2 regions of the Nesterenkonia sp. AN1 genome follow, and region 1 is predicted to be linked to the other one. Evidence: riboswitches for the same ligand, from Rfam matches in the RefSeq annotation. Region 1 holds a riboswitch; the other holds the start of a gene.
The links. A riboswitch is a leader RNA that binds a small molecule or an ion and turns the genes downstream of it on or off. The one in region 1 is predicted to bind S-adenosylmethionine.
Positions count from the first base shown of each region.

Region 2: it holds a riboswitch for S-adenosylmethionine, as region 1 does, so the genes downstream of both, BG28_RS15790 (acyl-CoA dehydrogenase family protein) here and BG28_RS12680 (nitrite/sulfite reductase) in region 1, are expected to answer to the same signal.

Region 1 covers NZ_JEMO01000024.1:31,057-40,568, reverse strand. Annotated here, with positions in the region: gene BG28_RS12690 (sirohydrochlorin chelatase) at 1-35, shown strand, start outside; gene BG28_RS12685 (sulfurtransferase) at 32-868, shown strand; SAM riboswitch class I at 943-1,039, shown strand; gene BG28_RS12680 (nitrite/sulfite reductase) at 1,044-2,816, shown strand; gene BG28_RS12675 (phosphoadenylyl-sulfate reductase) at 2,813-3,607, shown strand; gene cysD (sulfate adenylyltransferase subunit CysD) at 3,725-4,666, shown strand; gene BG28_RS12665 (sulfate adenylyltransferase subunit 1) at 4,666-6,135, shown strand; gene cobA (uroporphyrinogen-III C-methyltransferase) at 6,132-6,962, shown strand; gene BG28_RS12655 (FAD-dependent oxidoreductase) at 6,955-8,367, shown strand; gene fdxA (ferredoxin) at 8,364-8,681, shown strand; gene BG28_RS12645 (PspC domain-containing protein) at 8,808-9,059, shown strand; partial or broken gene BG28_RS12640 (IS3 family transposase) at 9,191-9,512, opposite strand, start outside.
Region 2 covers NZ_JEMO01000006.1:182,323-191,834, reverse strand. Annotated here, with positions in the region: gene BG28_RS04770 (polysaccharide biosynthesis tyrosine autokinase) at 1-591, shown strand, start outside; gene BG28_RS04765 (low molecular weight phosphatase family protein) at 588-1,241, shown strand; gene BG28_RS04760 (O-antigen ligase) at 1,238-2,533, shown strand; gene BG28_RS04755 (CoA-binding protein) at 2,499-3,035, opposite strand; gene BG28_RS04750 (O-acetylhomoserine aminocarboxypropyltransferase/cysteine synthase family protein) at 3,035-4,330, opposite strand; gene acs (acetate--CoA ligase) at 4,327-6,411, opposite strand; gene BG28_RS04740 (flavin reductase family protein) at 6,427-6,957, opposite strand; SAM riboswitch class I at 6,966-7,052, opposite strand; SAM riboswitch class I at 7,229-7,315, shown strand; gene BG28_RS15790 (acyl-CoA dehydrogenase family protein) at 7,321-7,989, shown strand; gene BG28_RS15785 (hypothetical protein) at 7,959-8,597, shown strand; gene BG28_RS04730 (LLM class flavin-dependent oxidoreductase) at 8,609-9,512, shown strand, end outside.

The DNA.
Region 1 (9,512 bases):
CGGCCTCCGCACCCCAGCCGCAGGAGGCGTCATGACCGGCGTGCCCACCTTGCCCGAGGTCAGCATCACCGTGGAGGAGCTCCGCGCCCTCCAGCGCACCGGTGCGCCGCTGACGCTGCTCGATGTCCGATGGCGGCAAGACCGCCCGGAGGGCCTTCCCGAATACCTGGCTGGGCACATCCCGGGTGCGGTGTTCGTCGACCTGGAATACGAGCTCAGCACCCCGGACCGGCCCGCAGGGGATGGCGCGCATCCGCTGCCCGACCCTGCCGCGTTCCAGGAGTCGGTGCGCCGCTGGGGCATTGGTCCGGAGGACACCGTGGTGGTCTATGACGACCTGAAGAACTTCTCCTCGGCGCGCGCCTGGTGGCTGCTGCGCCATGCGGGCCTTGCCGATGTGCGGGTGCTCGACGGCTCGCTGCGCGCCTGGGTCCAGGCCGGGCATGCCCTCGCTGAGGGCTTCGAGCTGCCTGAGGCCACGGAGGCGGAGATCAGGTTCGGGGCGATGAAGACCGCGGACCTGGGTGAGATCGCGGCCCTCGGATCCGAGGCGCAGCTGATCGACGCCCGATCCGCCCAGCGCTACGCCGGTGACGGGCGCATCCCGGGGGCGCTGAACGCGCCGGTCGCCGGGAACGTCGACGACCATGGACGGCTGCTCCCGGCTGCCCAGCTGCAGCAGTGCTACCTGGAGCTCGGGGTGAAGCCCGGGGTCCCCGTCTACTGCTACTGCGCCTCCGGAGTCCACTCCGCGTACGCGGTGCTCGCGCTCAGCGCTGCGGGCTTCGACCCGGTGCTCTTCCCCGGAGGATTCGGCCAGTGGGTCCACGGGGGAGACCGCACAGTTCACCCCACTCTTCGTCCATGAACTTTAATGACACATATATTTGATAAGTTCAGGTTTGTATTTTAGTGTGGAGTATCGCACCGCACGAGGGCGACCAACCATCCAGAGCGGCTGAGAGACCTGGCTCGACGACGCCGCAGCAACCCGGAACCGCATGCACATGCCGGGTGCTCACGCCGGGAACGATGGAGGCATTTTGTCGACCGATACAGCTACCACGACCGCCGCCAGCAGGCGGCCCGACCGTTCATCCCCACGGCCTAACGGCCAGTGGAAGATCGACGGCAAGGACCCGCTGAACCACAACGAGGAGCTCAAGCAGGCCGACGACGGCCTGAACGTCCGCGAGCGGATCGAACAGGTCTACTCCAAGGAGGGCTTCGACTCGATCCACTCCGATGACCTGCGCGGCCGCTTCCGCTGGTGGGGCCTCTACACCCAGCGACGCCCCGGAGTCCCCGCCGGTGCGCACAACTCGCTGCCCCCGGAGGAGGTCGACGACAAGTACTTCATGCTCCGGGTCCGGATCGACGGCGGCGCACTGACCACCGAGCAGCTGCGCGTGGTCGGTCAGATCGCCGTGGACTTCGCCCGCAACACTGCGGACCTGACCGACCGGCAGAACATCCAGCTGCACTGGGTGCAGGTCGAGGACGTCCCGGAGATCTGGCGCCGCCTCGAGTCCGTGGACCTGGGCACCACGGAGGCCTGCGGAGACGTTCCGCGGGTGATTCTGGGCTCTCCCGTGGCTGGGATCTGCGCAGAAGAGATCATCGACCCCTCTCCGGTGATCGCCGAGATCGCCCGCCGCTACATCGGGGACTCCACGCTCTCGAACCTCCCACGCAAGTACAAGACCGCGATCACCGGACACCCCAGCCAGGACGTGGTCCACGAGATCAACGACTTCGGCCTGGTCGGCGTCGTCCACCCCGAACACGGCCCGGGCTACGACGTCTGGGTCGGCGGGGGACTCTCCACCAACCCCCGGCTCGCCGAACGCCTCGGGGTCTTCACCACCGAGGACGAGGCGCCGGATGTGTGGCACGCGGTGACCCAGGTCTTCCGCGACTACGGCTACCGACGGCTGCGGCAGAAGGCCAGACTGAAGTTCCTGCTCAATGACTGGGGCCCGGAGAAGTTCCGGCAGGTCGTCGAGGACGAATACCTGGGCCACCGGCTCCGGGACGGGCTGCCTGCTCCCGCGCCGAGCCGCCCAGGGGACCACGTAGGCGTCCACCGGCAGAAGGACGGGCGCTACTACATCGGCGCCGCTCCCGTCGTCGGCCGGGTCAACGGGGAGCTGCTGGTGAAGCTGGCCGAGCTGCTGGAGGCCAACGGGTCTCACCGGCTGCGCACCACCCCGCACCAGAAGCTCGTGGTGCTCGACGTGCCCGAGCAGAACCTGGCCACGGTCAAGGCCGGGCTGAGCGACCTGGGTCTCGACCCCGATCCCACCGTCTTCCGCCGATCCACGATGGCCTGCACTGGCATCGAGTTCTGCAAGCTGGCGATCGTGGAGACCAAGACCACCGCCCAGAAGACGATCTCCGCACTGGAGATCCGGCTCGCGGACGTGGCCGATCAGCTTCCCGAGCGGCTCACCCTGCACATCAACGGCTGCCCGAACTCCTGCGCCCGCATTCAGACCGCCGACATCGGGCTTAAGGGACAGCTGCTGCCCGACCCCGACGGCGAGAAGACGCCCGGCTTCCAGGTCCACCTGGGCGGAGGGCTGGCCTCCTCCGATCGGGAGGATCCAGGGCTCGGTCGGACGGTCCGCGGCCTGAAGGTCACCGTGGAGGGGCTGGTCGACTACACCGAGGCGCTGATCCGTCGCTACCTGCGCACCCGGGACAGCTCCAGCGAGTCCTTCGCAGCCTGGGCCCACCGGGTGGAGGAGGGTCAGCTGCAGCTGGAGGAACCAGAGCCGCAGCTGCAGGAACCCGCGAAGGGGGCGGTCTCATGACGGACCCGACCCCGAGCACCAGCCGCTCCACCAGCAGCGTCAGCTCGACCAGAACCGCCAGTTCCAGCACCGACCTCACCACCAGCGCCGACGCGTCCCGAGAACTCGCCGCATCCGGGGCTGAGGCGCTGGGCGTGGAGTCCCGCGCTGAGGACGTCATCGCCTGGGTGGCCGAGAACTTCTCCGCCCGTGAGGTCGCGGTGGCCTGCTCCATGCAGGACTCGGTCCTGCCGGCCCTGGTCGCCGACCAGCTTCCCAGTGTGGACGTGCTGTTCCTGGAGACCGGATATCACTTCGTGGAGACCATCGCTGCACGCAATGAGGTGGCTCGCGCGCTCGACGTCACCGTCGTCGATGTCCTGCCCCGGCTCAGCGTGGCCGAGCAGGACCGCGTCCACGGCAAGGACCTCTTCAAGACCGATCCGGCCGCCTGCTGCCGGATGCGCAAGATGGACCCGCTGGGCGAGGTGCTCACCGGCTACCGGCTCTGGTTCACCGGCGTCCGCCGCGACGAGGCACCCACCAGGGTCGACACGCCCCTGGTCACCTGGGACGAACTGCATGGCCTGATCAAGGTCAACCCGCTGGCCACCTGGACCTTCGATGACCTGGTGGAGCATTCGCAGCGCAACGGCCTGCCGGTGAACCCGCTGCTCGACAACGGCTACCCCTCCATCGGGTGCAAGCCCTGCACCCTCCCGGTGGCGCCGGGGGAGGATCCTCGCTCGGGCCGCTGGGCCGGATCCGGGAAGGTCGAATGCGGCATCCACACCACCGAGGCGACGGCCTAGCCGCACCCGCCGCGGGGCGCCCCCAGCCCTGCAGACGCTCCACCGACTCCCCGGCGGTGGCGGCGTCGTCTGACCGACCATCCTCTGCCCCGCCTGACCATACCGAAAGGCCCCCTCATGACCAGTGCTCTCTCCGCTGAGGCACCGACCGCTCCGCCGGCACCTGCGGGCACCGCGGTGCTGGCACGACTTGAAGCCGAAGCGATCCATATCATCCGTGAGGTCGTGGCGGAGTTCGATCGCCCCGCGATGCTCTTCTCCGGCGGCAAGGATTCGGTGGTGATGCTCCACCTGGCGATCAAGGCGTTCGCTCCGGGTCCCGTCCCCTTCCCGGTGGTCCACATCGACACCGGGCACAACTTCCCCGAGGTCATCGAGTTCCGGGACCGCACCGTGGAGCGTCACGGTCTGCGCCTGGTGATCGGCTCGGTGAAGGAGCTCATCGACGCCGGCGCCCTGCAGGAACGCGCCGACGGAACCCGCAACCCGCTGCAGACCGTGCCGCTGCTGAACACCATCGCGGAGCACCGATTCGATGCGCTCTTCGGCGGTGCGCGCCGTGATGAGGACCGGGCCCGGGCCAAGGAACGGATCCTCTCGCTGCGCGATGAGTTCGGCCAGTGGGATCCGCGCAACCAGCGTCCGGAGCTGTGGAACCTCTACAACGGTCGGCACCGGCCCGGTCAGCATGTCCGCGCCTTCCCGATCAGCAACTGGACCGAGCTCGACATCTGGCGCTACATCGCGCTCGAGGACATTGCGCTGCCCTCGCTCTACTACGCCCACGAACGTGAGGTCTTCCACCGCGACAGCATGGTCCGCGCCGTCGGACCACACAGCCTGCCCGGGGAGCACGAACCCGTCGAACGGCTCTGGGTGCGCTACCGGACCGTGGGGGATATGTCCTGCACCGGCGCCGTGCGCTCTCGCGCCACCACCAATGACCTGGTCCTGAACGAGGTCGCCAGCGCGACGGTCACCGAGCGCGGAGCCACCCGCGCCGATGACCGGCTCAGCGAGGCCGCCATGGAGGACCGCAAGAAGGACGGATACTTCTGATGACCCACACACCCACTCCGGGCACGCTGCTGCGCCTGGCGACCGCCGGAAGCGTCGACGACGGCAAATCCACCCTGGTCGGCCGGCTGCTCCACGACGCCCACGCCATCCTCTCCGACCAGCTCGCCGCCGTGACCCGCAGCTCCGCGGAGCGAGGCTTCGGCGCCGCCCCGGCGGGCTCTGACACCCGGGACGACCCCGACGCCGGGCCGGCGCTGGACCTCGCGCTGCTGACCGACGGGCTGCGCGATGAGCGCGAGCAGGGCATCACCATCGACGTGGCCTACCGCTACTTCGCCACCGATCGGCGCAGCTTCGTGCTCGCTGACTGCCCCGGCCACGTCCAGTACACCCGCAACACCGTCACCGGCGCCTCGACCGCGGATGCCGTGGTGCTGCTGGTGGACGTGCGCCACGGCGTCGTCGAGCAGACCCGCAGGCATCTCGCCGTGGCCACCCTGCTGCGGGTCGAGCATGTGATCGTCGCGGTCAACAAGATCGACGCGGTGGACTACAGCGAGGAGGCCTTCCGCGCGGTGGAGCGTGACATCGTCCAGGTCTCCCGGGAGCTGCGCGGCCCTGAGCGGACCGGGTCCCCAGGCGGCCCCGAGCCGATCGTCGTGCCGGTCTCCGCGCTGCACGGCGACAACGTCGTCACCACCTCCACCCGCACCCCCTGGTACACACCGCACACCCCGGGTACCTCGGCGTACAGCGGACAGGCGCTGCTGCCGATCCTGGAGCAGCTCCCCGACGCCGACGCCTCTGCGCGCCGGACCGAACCGCTGCGACTCCCGGTCCAGAGCGTCATCCGCGCCCACGGCGGCTACCGGGGTTATGCGGGGCAGATCGCCGCGGGGACACTGCGGGTCGGCGACACGGTGCGGATCCAGCCCGGCATCCAGCTCACCCAGGTCACGGGACTGGAACGCACCACGCTGCAGGAGCAGCACGCCGCTGAGATGTCGACAGCAGGGACATCCGCCACGGCATCAGAGGTAGCCGCGGCGGGGGAGTCGCTGACCATCCGCCTGGCCGGAGACCACGACGTCGCGCGTGGCAGCGTGCTCACCGATCCGCAGCGCCCCGCCGTCGAACTCGACGAGGTGACCCTGCAGGTGGCCTGGCTGCATCAACGGCCCGCTGTCGCTGGCAGCCGGGTGCTGTTCAAACACGGCACCGCCACGATCAAGGCCCTGGTCGCCGAGGTGAGCGATCGTCTCGATCTGAACACGCTGCGCTCCGGGCCGGCAGATCAGCTTCAGCTCAACGACATCGGCACCGTGACCCTCCGGCTCGCCTCGGTGCTTCCCGTGGATGACTACTCGGTCTCCAAACGCACCGGTGCCGGGCTGCTGATCGACCCCGCGGACGGCAACACCCTGGCCGCGGCGATGATCCACCTTCCCGATCCGCAGGACGCCGACGCGACCGCGCCGGACAGCGACGAAGATTGGCTGAACTCATGACCGGTACGACAAGCCCAACAATCGGTCTCGTCGCGCTCGTCGGAGGCGGGCCCGGCGACGACGCTCTGGTCACGGTCCGTGGTCGTGAGCTGCTCGGCCTCGCCGACGTCGTGATCGCCGACCGGCTTGGACCGCGCGGACTGCTCGAGGAACTCGCTCCGGACGTGGAGGTCATCGACGTGGGCAAGGCGCCGGGAAACCACGCCGCGACCCAGGATGAGATCAACGCCCTGCTGGTCACCCACGCGCTCGCCGGTCGTCGCGTGGTCCGGTTCAAGGGAGGCGATCCGTACATCCTGGGCCGCGGCTCGGAGGAGCGGGAGCACTGCCGCCGCTTCGGCATCGAGACCGAGGTAGTCCCGGGCATCACCTCGGCGATCGCGGTCCCGGCCGCCGCCGGGATACCGCTGACCCACCGCGGCCTCTCCCGGGGATTCACCGTGATCTCCGGGCATGAGGACCTCGACGTCGTGCCGCGTGCCTCCGGGCACACCCTGGTGATCCTGATGGGGGTCAAGACCCTCCGCCGCTCGGCCACGCAGCTGATGGTCCACGGCTTCGATGCCGAGACCCCGGTGGGCATCGTCGAGTCCGGCTGCACCCCGGAGCAGCGGGTGACGCTGGGCCGGCTCGGCGGGATCGCGGACCTGGCCGTTGAGCGCCGCGTCCAGAACCCCGCCGTGATCGTCGTCGGCGACGTGGTCACCCTCGCCCACGACTGGCCACATTTCCCCGCTCCGACGATCCCCGCATCCAAGGTCCCCACATCCGAGATCCCCGCCCCTTCCATGGCAGGCGCTTCCCTGGAGAGATCCCACCATGACTGAGCAGACCCCTCGCATCGCCATCATCGGCAGCGGACCGGCCGGCGTGTACGCCGCAGATCTCCTCTCCCGATCCGAGGAGGGGGAGGACATCGCGATAGACCTGTTCGATCGATACCCGGCGCCCTTCGGGCTGATCCGGTACGGCGTCGCACCTGATCACCCGCGGATCAAGGGCATCGTCAAGGCGCTGCACAAGGTCATCGACCGCGGCAGGATCCGCTTCATCGGCAACGTGGACTACGGCACGGACCTGAGTCTGGACGACCTGCAGCGGCGCTACCACGCAGTGATCTTCGCGACCGGCGCCATCGGTGACGCGGAGCTGAACCTCCCCGGGATCGCGCTGGAAGGATCCTTCGGCGCAGCCGACTTCGTGTCCTGGTACGACGGTCACCCCGACTACCCGCGCAGCTGGCCGCTGGACGCCCAGCAGATCGCCGTGCTGGGCAATGGCAACGTGGCGCTGGACGTCGCACGGATCCTGAGCAAGCACGCTGATGACCTGCTCACCACGGAGATCCCGGAGAACGTCTATCAGGGCCTGAGATCCTCCGCCGTCACCGATGTGCATGTGTTCGGCCGGCGCGGCCCGGCCCAGGTGAAGTTCACCCCGCTGGAGCTGCGCGAACTCTCGCACAGCCGCGACGTCGACATCATCCTCTACGAGGAGGACTTCGAGTTCGACGAGGCCTCGGACGCCCTGATCAAGTCCAGCAACCAGGTCAAGACGATGGTCAGCACGCTGACGAACTGGCTGCTCGAGCAGGAGGAGCGGCAGTCAGACCCGCAGGTGCATCCGGCCTCGCGCAGACTCCACCTGCACTTCCTGCACTCCCCGGTGGAGATCACCGGGGAGGACGGCGAGGTCACCGGAATCCATTTCGAACGCCAGCAGCTCGACGGCAGCGGCAACGCACGCGGCACAGGAGAACAGCTGGAGTATGAGGTCCAGGCCGTCTATCGAGCCGTCGGGTACTTCGGCAGCCCGCTGGCAGAGGTGCCCTTCGACGCCGACCGCGGCGTGATCCCGCATCGCGGAGGTCGAGTGATCGACGCCGACGGGGAGCCCATCTCCGGGCTCTATGCCACCGGGTGGATCAAGCGCGGTCCGGTGGGACTGATCGGCCACACCAAGAGCGACGCTGCCGAGACCATCGGGAATCTGCTCGAGGACCTGGACCAGCTCACTGACCCCGAGGCGCCGGACGCCGATGTGGTCGAGCTGCTCCAGGAGCGCGGCGTGCAGAGGACCTCCTGGGACGGATGGCTGGCCCTGGACGCCCACGAGCAGAGCCTCGGCGCCGAGCACCAGCTCGCGGACGGTTCCACCCGCGAACGGGTCAAGGTGGTCTCACGCGAGGAGATGGTGGAGATCTCCCGGGCCCTGCAGGAGGCAACCCGATGACTTACATCATCGCGCTGCCCTGCGTAGACCTCAAGGACAAGGCCTGCATCGACGAATGCCCCGTGGACTGCATCTACGAGGGCGAGCGTTCGCTCTACATCCACCCCGACGAATGCGTGGACTGCGGCGCCTGCGAACCGGTCTGCCCGGTGGAGGCCATCTACTACGAAGACGATGTCCCCGAGCAGTGGTCCGAGTACTACCGCGCCAACGTCGAGTTCTTCGACGAGGTCGGGTCCCCCGGCGGCGCGGCCAAGGTCGGGCTGATCGAGAAGGACCACGAGGTCATCGTGGGACTGCCGCCACAGCGCTGACTGACCTGCAGCGCTCACAGACTTCCAGGATCGGGTGGTCAGCACCGGCGGGATCTGAGTCATCAGGTGCCGAGGGGATTCGGCGGCGCCGGGGTGGCAGGGTGTGGCGCGCGTACTATGGGCGGCATGGAAAAACTCTTCGAATCTATTCGTAGGATCGGTTTCCGTCGTGGACCTGGGCGCGTCGTCGCAGGCATCGGGGGAAGCCTTGCCAAGAAGTTCGGAGTCAACGTGTGGTTGGTCCGCTTGTTGATCCTCTTGTCCTTCTTGCTTCCGGTGTTGGGAGTCGGAGCGTATCTGTTGGTGTGGGTTCTGACGCCCTGGCAGGACGGCAGCATACCGTTGGAGCGCGCCTTAGAAGCCCGACGCTTGACTTGAACTCAACCAGGTCACGGCAGTGAGAGATCGTCCGGTCTCGTCGAAACGACCGTGTCTCATATAGCTGGGGTCTGCCGCACCGATAGGTGACATGATGACGTGCCCCATGGCTTGGTTTCCACTCGCTCTGACTAGCTTCCGGCGATGAGCGGTTGAATGTTGTGGGCGAGGTCGTAACCATGCGGCGTGGCGTAAGCGAGGCTGGAGTGGCGGCGTCGGCGGTTGGAGAACACCTCGATGTACTCGAATATGGCGTGCGCCAGCTCGACCCTGGCCCTCCACTTCTTGCGATTGAGCAGCTAGATCTGCATCGAGGACCAGAAGGACTCCATCATCGCATTATCGAGCCCATCACCCACGGTCCCGAATGAGGGCAGCAGCCCTGCTGAGCGGATCTTCTGGGTGAACACCCACGAGGTGAACTGAACTCCGTGATCTGCATGCACGATCCCT
Region 2 (9,512 bases), on a different contig from region 1:
CGCAGTTTCGTGATCACCTCCTCGGTCCAGGGGGAGGGAAAGTCCTCGATCGCGGTCAACCTTGCGATCAGCCTGCGCGCCGCCGGTCAGCGGGTACTGCTGGTCGATGCTGACCTGCGCAGGCCCCGGGCCGCCCAGATGCTCGGGCTTGAGGGCGCGGTGGGGCTCACCGATGTGCTCCGCGGACGCGTGGAGCTGCCTGAGGTCATCCAGTACTGGGGACCTGACGGGCTGGAGATGCTCCCGGCCGGGACGGTGCCCCCGAATCCCCTCGAGCTTCTCGGCTCCGAGGCCATGGCGGAGCTGGTCGCGGCACTGCAGCGGGAGTACGAGATCGTGATCTTCGACGCTCCGCCGCTGCTGCCGGTCAGCGATGCCCGCGTGCTCGGAGCCCTGTGCTCCGGACTGCTGATGGTCGTGGGGATGGGCAAGGTGCATAAGCCACAGCTGCAGAAGGCCATCGAGGCGGTGCGCATCGTGGACGTGCCCTTGTTCGGGCTGGTGCCCACGATGCTGCCCACGCAGGACGCCGGTGGCTACGCCGGTGTGATGCCCTCGCGCGTGGCGGAGGCCAAGGTGGATGCGCGATGACCCCGGCCCCTGACACCCCGTTCCGGGTCCTGGTGGTCTGCACCGGAAACGTCTGCCGCTCGCCGCAGACCGCGCAGCTGCTGCAGACCACGATCGATCAGGCCGGAGAGTCCTGGCGTTCCGCGGTGGTGATCACCAGCGCGGGCACCCGGGCACTGGAGGGATCGCCCATGGATGAGCAGGCCGCGGCGCTCACCGTGAGACTCGGGGCCCACGCCACCGACCACACGGCCAGGCAGCTCACCCCCGAGATGGTCGAGGAGGCCGACCTGGTGCTGGCCATGGCCCGCGAGCACCGCAGCGAGGTGGTCCGCGCGTCACCACGGGCATCACGAACGACCTTTCTGCTGACCGAGTTCGCGGACCTGCTCGAAGGTGTCGAGCGGACATCGGCGGATCAGTTCCGACCCCTGCCCGCACCTGGCTCCGGTGCCGGCTCGCCGGCACTGGCGGACCAGCTCCGCCAGGGAGTCCAGCGCGCCGCGGCCCAGCGTGGCATGACGCCGCCCCGGCATCCGGAGACCGTGGACGTGCTCGACCCCTACGGTCATGGGCCGAAGGTCTACCGGGAGTCGGCCGAACAGGTCCGTGAGTCCCTCGCGCGCATCCACGGGTCGGTGCGCAAGCTCGCCCAGGGCGTGCCTTGGTGAGGTCGCTGCGGACCTGGTTCTTCTACCTCTATATCGCCTGCACCCTGGGGGCGAACGCCGTCATCCTCATCCCGTTCGATCCCTCTGGCACCATCGGGGACAACGCGATCTTCTCCGCCAGCTGGATCCTGCTTCACCTGCTCTCCGTGCTGGTCCTGCTGAGCTCCCGAGCCCTGACCCCGGTCCCGGTCGCGATCGCCCTCGGGATAGGCGGGCTCGTGGTGCTCAGCGCCGCCTGGTCGGTCTCGCCCACGGACTCCCTGGTCTATGGGGTCATGGCAGCGGGAAACATCCTCATCGCGTGCTTGCTGGCCGCTGAATACTCGCTGCAGCAGCTCGCGAGGATGTTCCTGAAGGTGCTCAGCGTGCTGGTCCTGGCCGGCATGGCCGGGGCCCTGATGGGTTATGACCAGGTGTTGGGCTTCGACCCTCACGCGCGCTCGAACCTGCTCGGCGGCGACCCGATCCGCGGTTTCTTCCAGCACAACATCATGGCGGGCTTCTATGCGGCCACCGGTGCTGTGCTGGCCATGACGCTGCTGCGCGGCCTCCGCCGAGTGCTGATGCTCGCGGTCTTCATCATCTTCGTGCTCTGGGCCGGCTCGGCGACCGGAGTCCTGCTCGCAGGTGCCGCAGTGATCATCGTGCCGCTGGCTCAGCTGCTGGTGCCCAGGATCCCGCTGGGCGCGCTGCTCGCCGTGCTGGTTCCGGTGGGAGTGGCGGGCGGAGCCGTGCTGAACCAGGTCTGGGTTCCGCTGCTGGAGATGATCGGACGAGATCCGACCCTGACCGGGCGCACCGTGCTCTGGGAATGGGGGGTGCGCGCGATCGGCGAGCGGCCTGTGACCGGCTGGGGGTTCACCGGGTATTTCAACTCAGCGCAGGGCGCCATTCCCAGCCTGTATGTGCCCGAGTTCGAGAACTACGAGATCGCGCATTTCCACAACTCCTATATCCAGACCGCGGTCGACCTCGGGCTGCTGGGGCTGGGGCTGCTGATCCTGGTGCTGGGCTACACCACCGGTGCGGCGTACCTCTTCGCCCGCACCACGGACACCCGCACCGGGGTCGGGCTGCTCATGGTCCTGGTGATCTTCCTGATCGCCTCACCCACAGAGTTCCTGTTCATCAACTACAACCACTTCGGCAGCTTTGCGCTGTTCACGGTGTTCTTCGGGCTGCTGAGGCACCGGAGGGAGCGGGCGCAGCACCAGGAGACAGCGTCTCGAAGTGCCGCGCCCTCGGTGTCTGCCGCACTCAACGGTCGAGGATCTGCCGCTTCGCAGAGATGACCCCGGTGTTGAAGCCGGCCAGGTGGAGGTTGCCGTGGAAGCGACCGTGCTCGATCTTGATGCACCGGTTCTGCACTGCGTTGAGCCCAGCGTCCTGGGCCAGCTGCATGGCCTGCTCAGACTCGATGCCCAGCTGGGCCCAGATCGTCTTGGCGCCGATCTCGGCCGCCTCCTGGGCGATCTGCGGGACGTCGTCTGGGCGGCGGAAGATGTCCACGATGTCGGGCACCTCGGGGAGGTCCTTCAGCGAGGCGTAGACCGGCTGGCCCAGCACCTCCTCGAGCCTGGGGTTCACGAAGTAGACCGTGTAGCTCGAGGAGCTCAACAGGTAGGTCGCCACAAAGTAGCTGGCTCGAGCCGGCTTGTCCGACATGCCCACGATCGCCACCGAGGAGGCGCTGCGCAGCAGCTGGAGTCGGCGTGAGGGCGACGGCGCCTCCCAGCGGCCATGGGGATGCTCGGCCTGGGCCTCGTCGTCGTGCTGCAAGGTCTGTTCGCTCATCACTTGTCTCCTTCGACTGCGGTGTTCAGCGCCTGGTCCAGGTCCCAGATGATGTCATCGACATCCTCGATGCCGACTGAGATCCGGATCAGGTCCTCCGGGATCCCGGCTGCGGCCATCTGCTCCGGGGAGAGCTGCTGGTGGGTGGTGGAGCCCGGGTGCAGGATCAGGGTCCGCACATCACCGACGTTGGCAAGGTGGCTGGCCAGCTGCAGGGACTCGATGAACCGGGCGCCGGTGGCCCGGCCGCCGCGGATGCCGAAGCTGAACACTGAGCCCACACCCTTGGGCAGCATCTCTTTGGCCCGATCGTGGTCGGCGTGGGAAGGCAGCCCGGCGTAGTTGACGTAGTCCACCCGGTCATCGGCCTCGAGCCATTCCGCGACCTTCTGGGCGTTGGCCACGTGCTCATCGATCCGCTGCGGCAGGGTCTCGATGCCCTGGATGAGGTTGAATGCGGCCTGCGGGCCCAGCGAGGGCCCGATGTCGCGCAGCTGCTCGGCACGCAGCTTGGTGAGGAAGCCGTATTCGCCGAAGTTGCCCCACCAGGAGAGCCCGCCGTAGGAGGCCACCGGTTCGGTCATCGCCGGGAAGTTGCCGTTGTCCCAGGGGAACTCGCCGGACTCCACGATCACCCCGCCCAGCGTGGTGCCGTGACCGCCCATGAACTTGGTGACCGAATGGATCACGATGTCCGCGCCGTGCTCGAAGGGCCGGATCAGATACGGGGTGGTCAGCGTGGAGTCCACCACCAGGGGTACGCCGTGCCGATGCGCGACCTCGGAGAGTCCGCGCAGGTCAGCGATGTCTGAGCTGGGGTTCGCGACGACCTCGGTATAGACCACCTTGGTGTTCTCCTGCATCGCGGCCTCGTAGTCCGCCGGCTCCAGCGAGTCCACGAAGGTGGTCTCGATCCCGAAGCGGCGCAGCGTGACGTCGAGCTGGGTGATCGTGCCGCCGTAGAGCTTCGAGCTGGCCACGATGTGGTCCCCGGAGCCGCAGAGTGCGGCGAAGACCAGGAACTCGGCGCTCATCCCGGAGGCGGTGGCCACCGCTCCGATGCCGCCCTCCAGCGAGGCGACGCGTTCCTCCAGCGCCGAGACCGTGGGGTTGCCGATCCGAGAGTAGATGTTGCCGTACTTCTGCAGCGCGAAGAGGTTCGCGGCGTCGTCGGTGTCCTTGAACACGAAGGAGGTGGACTGATGGATGGGCACGGCACGCGATCCGTAGACGGCATCGGGGACGGCCCCGGCGTGCAGGGCGCGGGTGCGGAAGCCGAACTGGCGATCGCTCATGTAGCTACCTCTTCTCTCCTCGGCGCGGTCCCGCGCCGTTGGCAGATCTCTTGGATCCTCGGTACACAGGGTTCATTCTGCAGGCTTGTGGTGTCTCCCAGCCTCTGCCCGTCATGGAGCTGGGTCAGCAGTCGGCGCATGATCTTCCCGGAGCGGGTCTTGGGCACCTCCGGCACCGGGATCACCGTGCGGGGTTTCGCCACCGGGCCGATCACCTCGCCCACATGGCTGCGCAGCGCCGAGAGCAGCTCCCGCTCGGCCTGGCTTCCCTCACCCCCGGCGGCCTGAAGCCGCTGGCGGGCGGCGGTGCTCAGGACGGTGAAGGCGACGGCGGCGTGCCCGGTCATCTCATCGAACACCGGGCAGACCCCGGCCTCGACCACATCGGGGTGCGCGATCAGTGCGGATTCGATCTCGATGGTCGAGAGCCGGTGGCCGGAGATGTTGATGACGTCATCGATGCGGCCCAGGATCCAGATGTCCCCATCCTGATCCTTCCGTGCACCGTCTCCGGCGAGGAACCAGCCCCGATCGGCGTACTTCTCCCAATAGGAGGTGAAGTACCGCTCAGGATCTCCCCAGACGGTCCGGGCCATCGAAGGCCCGGTGTGGGTCAGCACGATGTTGCCCTGGGTGCCGGCGGCCACCGGGTGTCCGGCCTCGTCCACGACGGCGGCGCCCCAGCCCGGCAGCTCGCGGGTCGCGGCCCCCGGCTTGAGCCCAGCGTCCTCCGGGCGCGGGGAGAGCACCGTGGACCCGGATTCGGACTGCCACCAGGTGTCCACCATCGGAAGCGCCGGTCGGCCGGCGTCGTCGGTGGTGTCTCGACCGATCTCACGGCGGATCCAGTGCCAGGCCTCGGGGTTGACGGCCTCGCCCACGGTGCCTGCGAGTCGGACCGAGGAGAGGTCGTACTGCGCCGGGACCCCCTCCGGGAACCAGCCCATCAGGGAGCGCACCAGGGTGGGGGCGGTGTAGTACGTGGTGACGTGATGGCGTTCGATGATCTCGAAGTGGCGGCCCTCGTGCGGGGTGTTGGGGGTGCCCTCGAAGATCACCTGGGTCGCACCAGCGGCCAGCGGCCCGTAGATCTCATAGGTGTGCGCGGTGACCCAGGCCAGGTCGGCGGTGCACCAGTGGACGTCCTTCTCGCGCCGGGCCGGATCGGGGTGGGCGAAGAGCCGCAGGTAGCTGTAGAGCGCACCGGTGAGGTAGCCGCCGGTGGTATGCACCAGACCCTTGGGCCTTCCGGTGGTCCCGGAGGTGTACATGATGAACAGCTCGTTCTCGGCGTCGAAGAACTCCGGGATGTGCTCGGCAGAGGCGGTCTCCACCACGTCATGCCACCAGAGGTCCCGTCCCGGGGTCCATTCCACGACCGAACCGGTGCGCCGGATCACCAGGACGTGCTCGAGGTTGCCGCCGTGCTCGGCCGTGGCCCCGGCGACGGCGGCATCGGCATTGGCCTTCACCGGCACCGCCTTGCCGCGGCGGTATTGACCATCGGTGGTGACCAGCAGCTTCGCACCGGTGTCCTCGACCCGGAACTTCAGCGCCTCCGCGGAGAAGCCGCCGAAGACCAGCGAGTGCACCGCGCCGATCCGGGCGCAGGCCAGGGTGACCACGATGGTCTCGACCAGCACCGGCAGATAGATCACCACGCGATCCCCACGGGTGACCCCCATGGCGCTCAGCGCATTCGCCGCCTGGTTGACCCGCCGGCCCAGCTCGGCGTAGCTGACGTCCGCGCGGTCTCCCGGCTCGCCCTCGAAGTGCAGCGCGATCTTCTCCCCGCGTCCGGCGGCGACATGGCGGTCCACGCAGTTCACCGCGGCGTTGAGCGTTCCGCCCTCGTACCAGCCGATCTTCGGGCCGCGTCGGGTCACCGAGCTCGGCGGGGTCCAGGAATGGGTGGTCTCCCAGGGGGTGGACCAGTCCAGCAGGTTCGCCGCGTCGGACCAGAAGGCCAGACGTTGGTCCTCATCCTGCGGATCCGCCCAGGTGTGCACGGCGGCGGGATGCGCCGGATCTTCCGGGACGCTCGCGTCTGCGGGCACGGTGGAGCGAGGGTGGGTGGTCAAGAAGGGTCCTTCGGGTCAGCTCAACGGGGCCAGGGTCTTGAACTCGTGCTGGTGGAAGACCAGCCCGGCGGCACCCTCGGTGAAGCCCAGGTCCAGGATCTCGAGCACGATGATGTCGTGGTCCCCGGCGCGGACCTGGTCATAGATCCGGGTGCGCAGCCACATCGGCACGCCCTCGAGCAGCAGCGCCGAGCCCTGGAGCTGGTAGTCCACCCCGGTGAAGCGGTTGGCGCGGTCCTTCGAGGCGATCTGCCGGCACAGCCCGTTCTGATCGCGGCCGAGCACCGAGATTCCCAGTTCCCCGCCGCTGCGCTCGAGCTTCGGCCAGGTGGAGGAATTGTGCTGCACCGCCAGGGTGACCAGGGGCGGTTCCAGCGAGACGCCCACTGTGAAGGTGGACGCGATGATCGCCTCGGGGGTCCCGTCGATCTCCGCGCCGACCGCGACGATCCCCTGCGGGAACTGCGCCAGGGCATGGCGCAGCGCAAAGGAGTCCACGCGAGATGCTGCGGTGGGGTTCTCGAGGGTGCGTGCAGGGACAGACATGCGAATCAACTCCATCGGTCCTGGCGTTAGCACCCGGCGTATCCGGGTTGCTGCGGCGTCTCTGAGCCAGATCTCTCAGCCGCTCGGGATGGTTACAGGTCCACGCTACGCGTGGTCCCGCCGACCAGCAAGAATCGCTCGCACTGTGAGACGCCACATGACATTCCGCCGCCAGACGCAGCCCGGCAGTGTGCAGCAGCGGCAGAGTTCAGACGTGCGGCGTCATGTGAACTTGACGAATCAGTCCTTGCGCACTCTATATTTAGCGTCATCACCATCCAGAGCGACCGAGGGATCTGGCCCGCAGACGTCGCAGCAACCCGGGAATGCCGGGTGCTACCGCCAGAATCGATGGAGGAAAGAATGAACATTCAACTGCCTGTGCCCCAGATTCTTCGCGACGCCATCGAGCGCGTGGGGCTCTCCGCGCTCGACCGAGAGCGCAGCCGGGAACTCGCCCGCAGTGAGGTCAGGGAGCTCGTCTCCTGCGGCATCGGACGGCTTCGGGTGCCCGAGTCGGCCGGGGGCCACGGACTGGACTGGGTTCAGACCACCGAGGTCCTTGTGGAGCTCGCAGCCCAGGACAGCAACATCCCGCAGGTGCTGCGCGGCCACTTCGCGGTCCAGGAGGATCTGCTGTGGCGCTCAGGTGCCGCACCAGGTTCTGCGCCCGAGGCCGGGCCCGTCGTGCAGCGCTGGCTCGCGCGGCTGGTGGCGGGAGAGCTGGTCGGCAACGCCTGGACCGAGCCGGGGAAGGGTGGCTTCCACCAGTCCGGCACCGTGGTCAGCGAGACCGCCCACGGGCACGTGGTCAACGGGGTGAAGTACTACACCACGGGTGCGATCTTCGCGGACTGGCTCGACGTCACCGCCCGGGATGCCGCCGGCAATGAGCTTGCGGTACTCGTGCGCCGGGACCAGCCAGGCGTGGAGATCGACGACGACTGGGACGGCTTCGGTCAGCGCACCACCGGATCAGGCACCGCCCGGCTGACCGACGCGTGGTGGAGGAGGCCGAGCTGCGCGGGCTGAGTGACCGCTTCCCGTATCAGACCGCGCTGTACCAGCACTTTCTGCTGATCGTGCTTGCCGGTGTCGCCGAGGCCGCGGCCCGTGACGCGGCCGCGCTGCTGCATGAGCGCTCGCGGACCTTCTCCCACGCCAACACTCGCACCCCGCGCACCGACCCGCAGCTGCTGCAGGCCGTCGGTGAGGTGGATGCGGTGGCGGCGCTGGCGCGTGCGCAGGTCCTCGCCACCGCGGCGAGCCTGGATGCGGCCTTCGCCGAGCGAGGCAGTGCCAGCGATGCCCAGATCGAGGCTGCCAATGCGGTGGAGCTGGCCACCGGACGCGCCCAGGTGGCGCTGCACCGCCCCGTGCTGGAGGCGGTCACCCGGATCTTCGATGTCCTCGGCGCCTCCGGGGTGAGCCAGTCCCGAAGCCTGGACCGGCACTGGCGCAACGCCCGCACCGTCACCAGCCACAACCCCTGGGTCTATAAGGCTCGGATCGCCGGAGACCACCGGGTCAACGGCACCGAGCCGGTGCGGCTGTGGAGCGTCGGCGAACCCGATGCCGCGGGGGAGTCCGCCGCCGCCGATGTGCAGAACCTGATCCAGACCACCGACCCGACGTCCTAGGAGACCAACGAATGACCTTCCCGACCACAGAGTCAGGCACGCGCGAGATCCTCTTCAACGCCTTCGACATGAACTGCGTGGTGCATCAGTCCCCGGGACTGTGGCGCCACCCTGAAGACCGCGCCCGGGACTACAACACCATCGGGTACTGGACCGAGGTGGCGCAGATCCTGGAGCGCGGGCTCTTCGACGGCCTCTTCATCGCCGACGTGCTCGGCCCCTACGACGTCTTCGGCTCGAACCCGGAGGCAGCCCTGCGCTCTGGCGCGCAGATCCCGCTGCAGGATCCGTTCCTGCTGGTCTCAGCGATGGCAGCGGTGACGAAGAACCTGGGCTTCGGCATCACCGCCGGCACCGCCTATGAGCACCCCTACCCGTTCTCCCGGCGACTGGGCACCCTGGATCACCTCACCGGCGGCCGCGTGGGCTGGAACGTGGTCACCGGCTATCTGCCCTCTGCCGCGCAGAACATGGGCCAGGACGATCAGATGGAGCACGATCGCCGCTATGACCACGCCGAGGAGTACCTCGACGTCGTCTACAAGCTGCTCGAAGGCTCCTGGGAGGATGACGCCGTCCTCGCCGACAAGGCCTCCGGGGTCTTCACCGACCCGGCGAAGGTCCACCGGATCGAGCACCACGGGGAGTTCTTCAAGACCCCCGGCATCGGCGTGGTGGAGCCCTCCCCGCAGCGCACCCCGGTGATCTACCAGGCCGGGGCCTCTACCCGCGGTCGCGCCTTCGCCGGCAAGCACGCCGAGGCGGTGTTCATCAACCCACCCACCAAGGAGCTGGCCAAGGCCTCCGTGGCCAAGATCCGCGCGGCGGTGGCCGAGGCCGGACGTGATCCCTACTCGGTGCGGATCTTCGCGATGCAGACCATCGTCACCGGTCCCGACGACGCCGCCGCCCAGG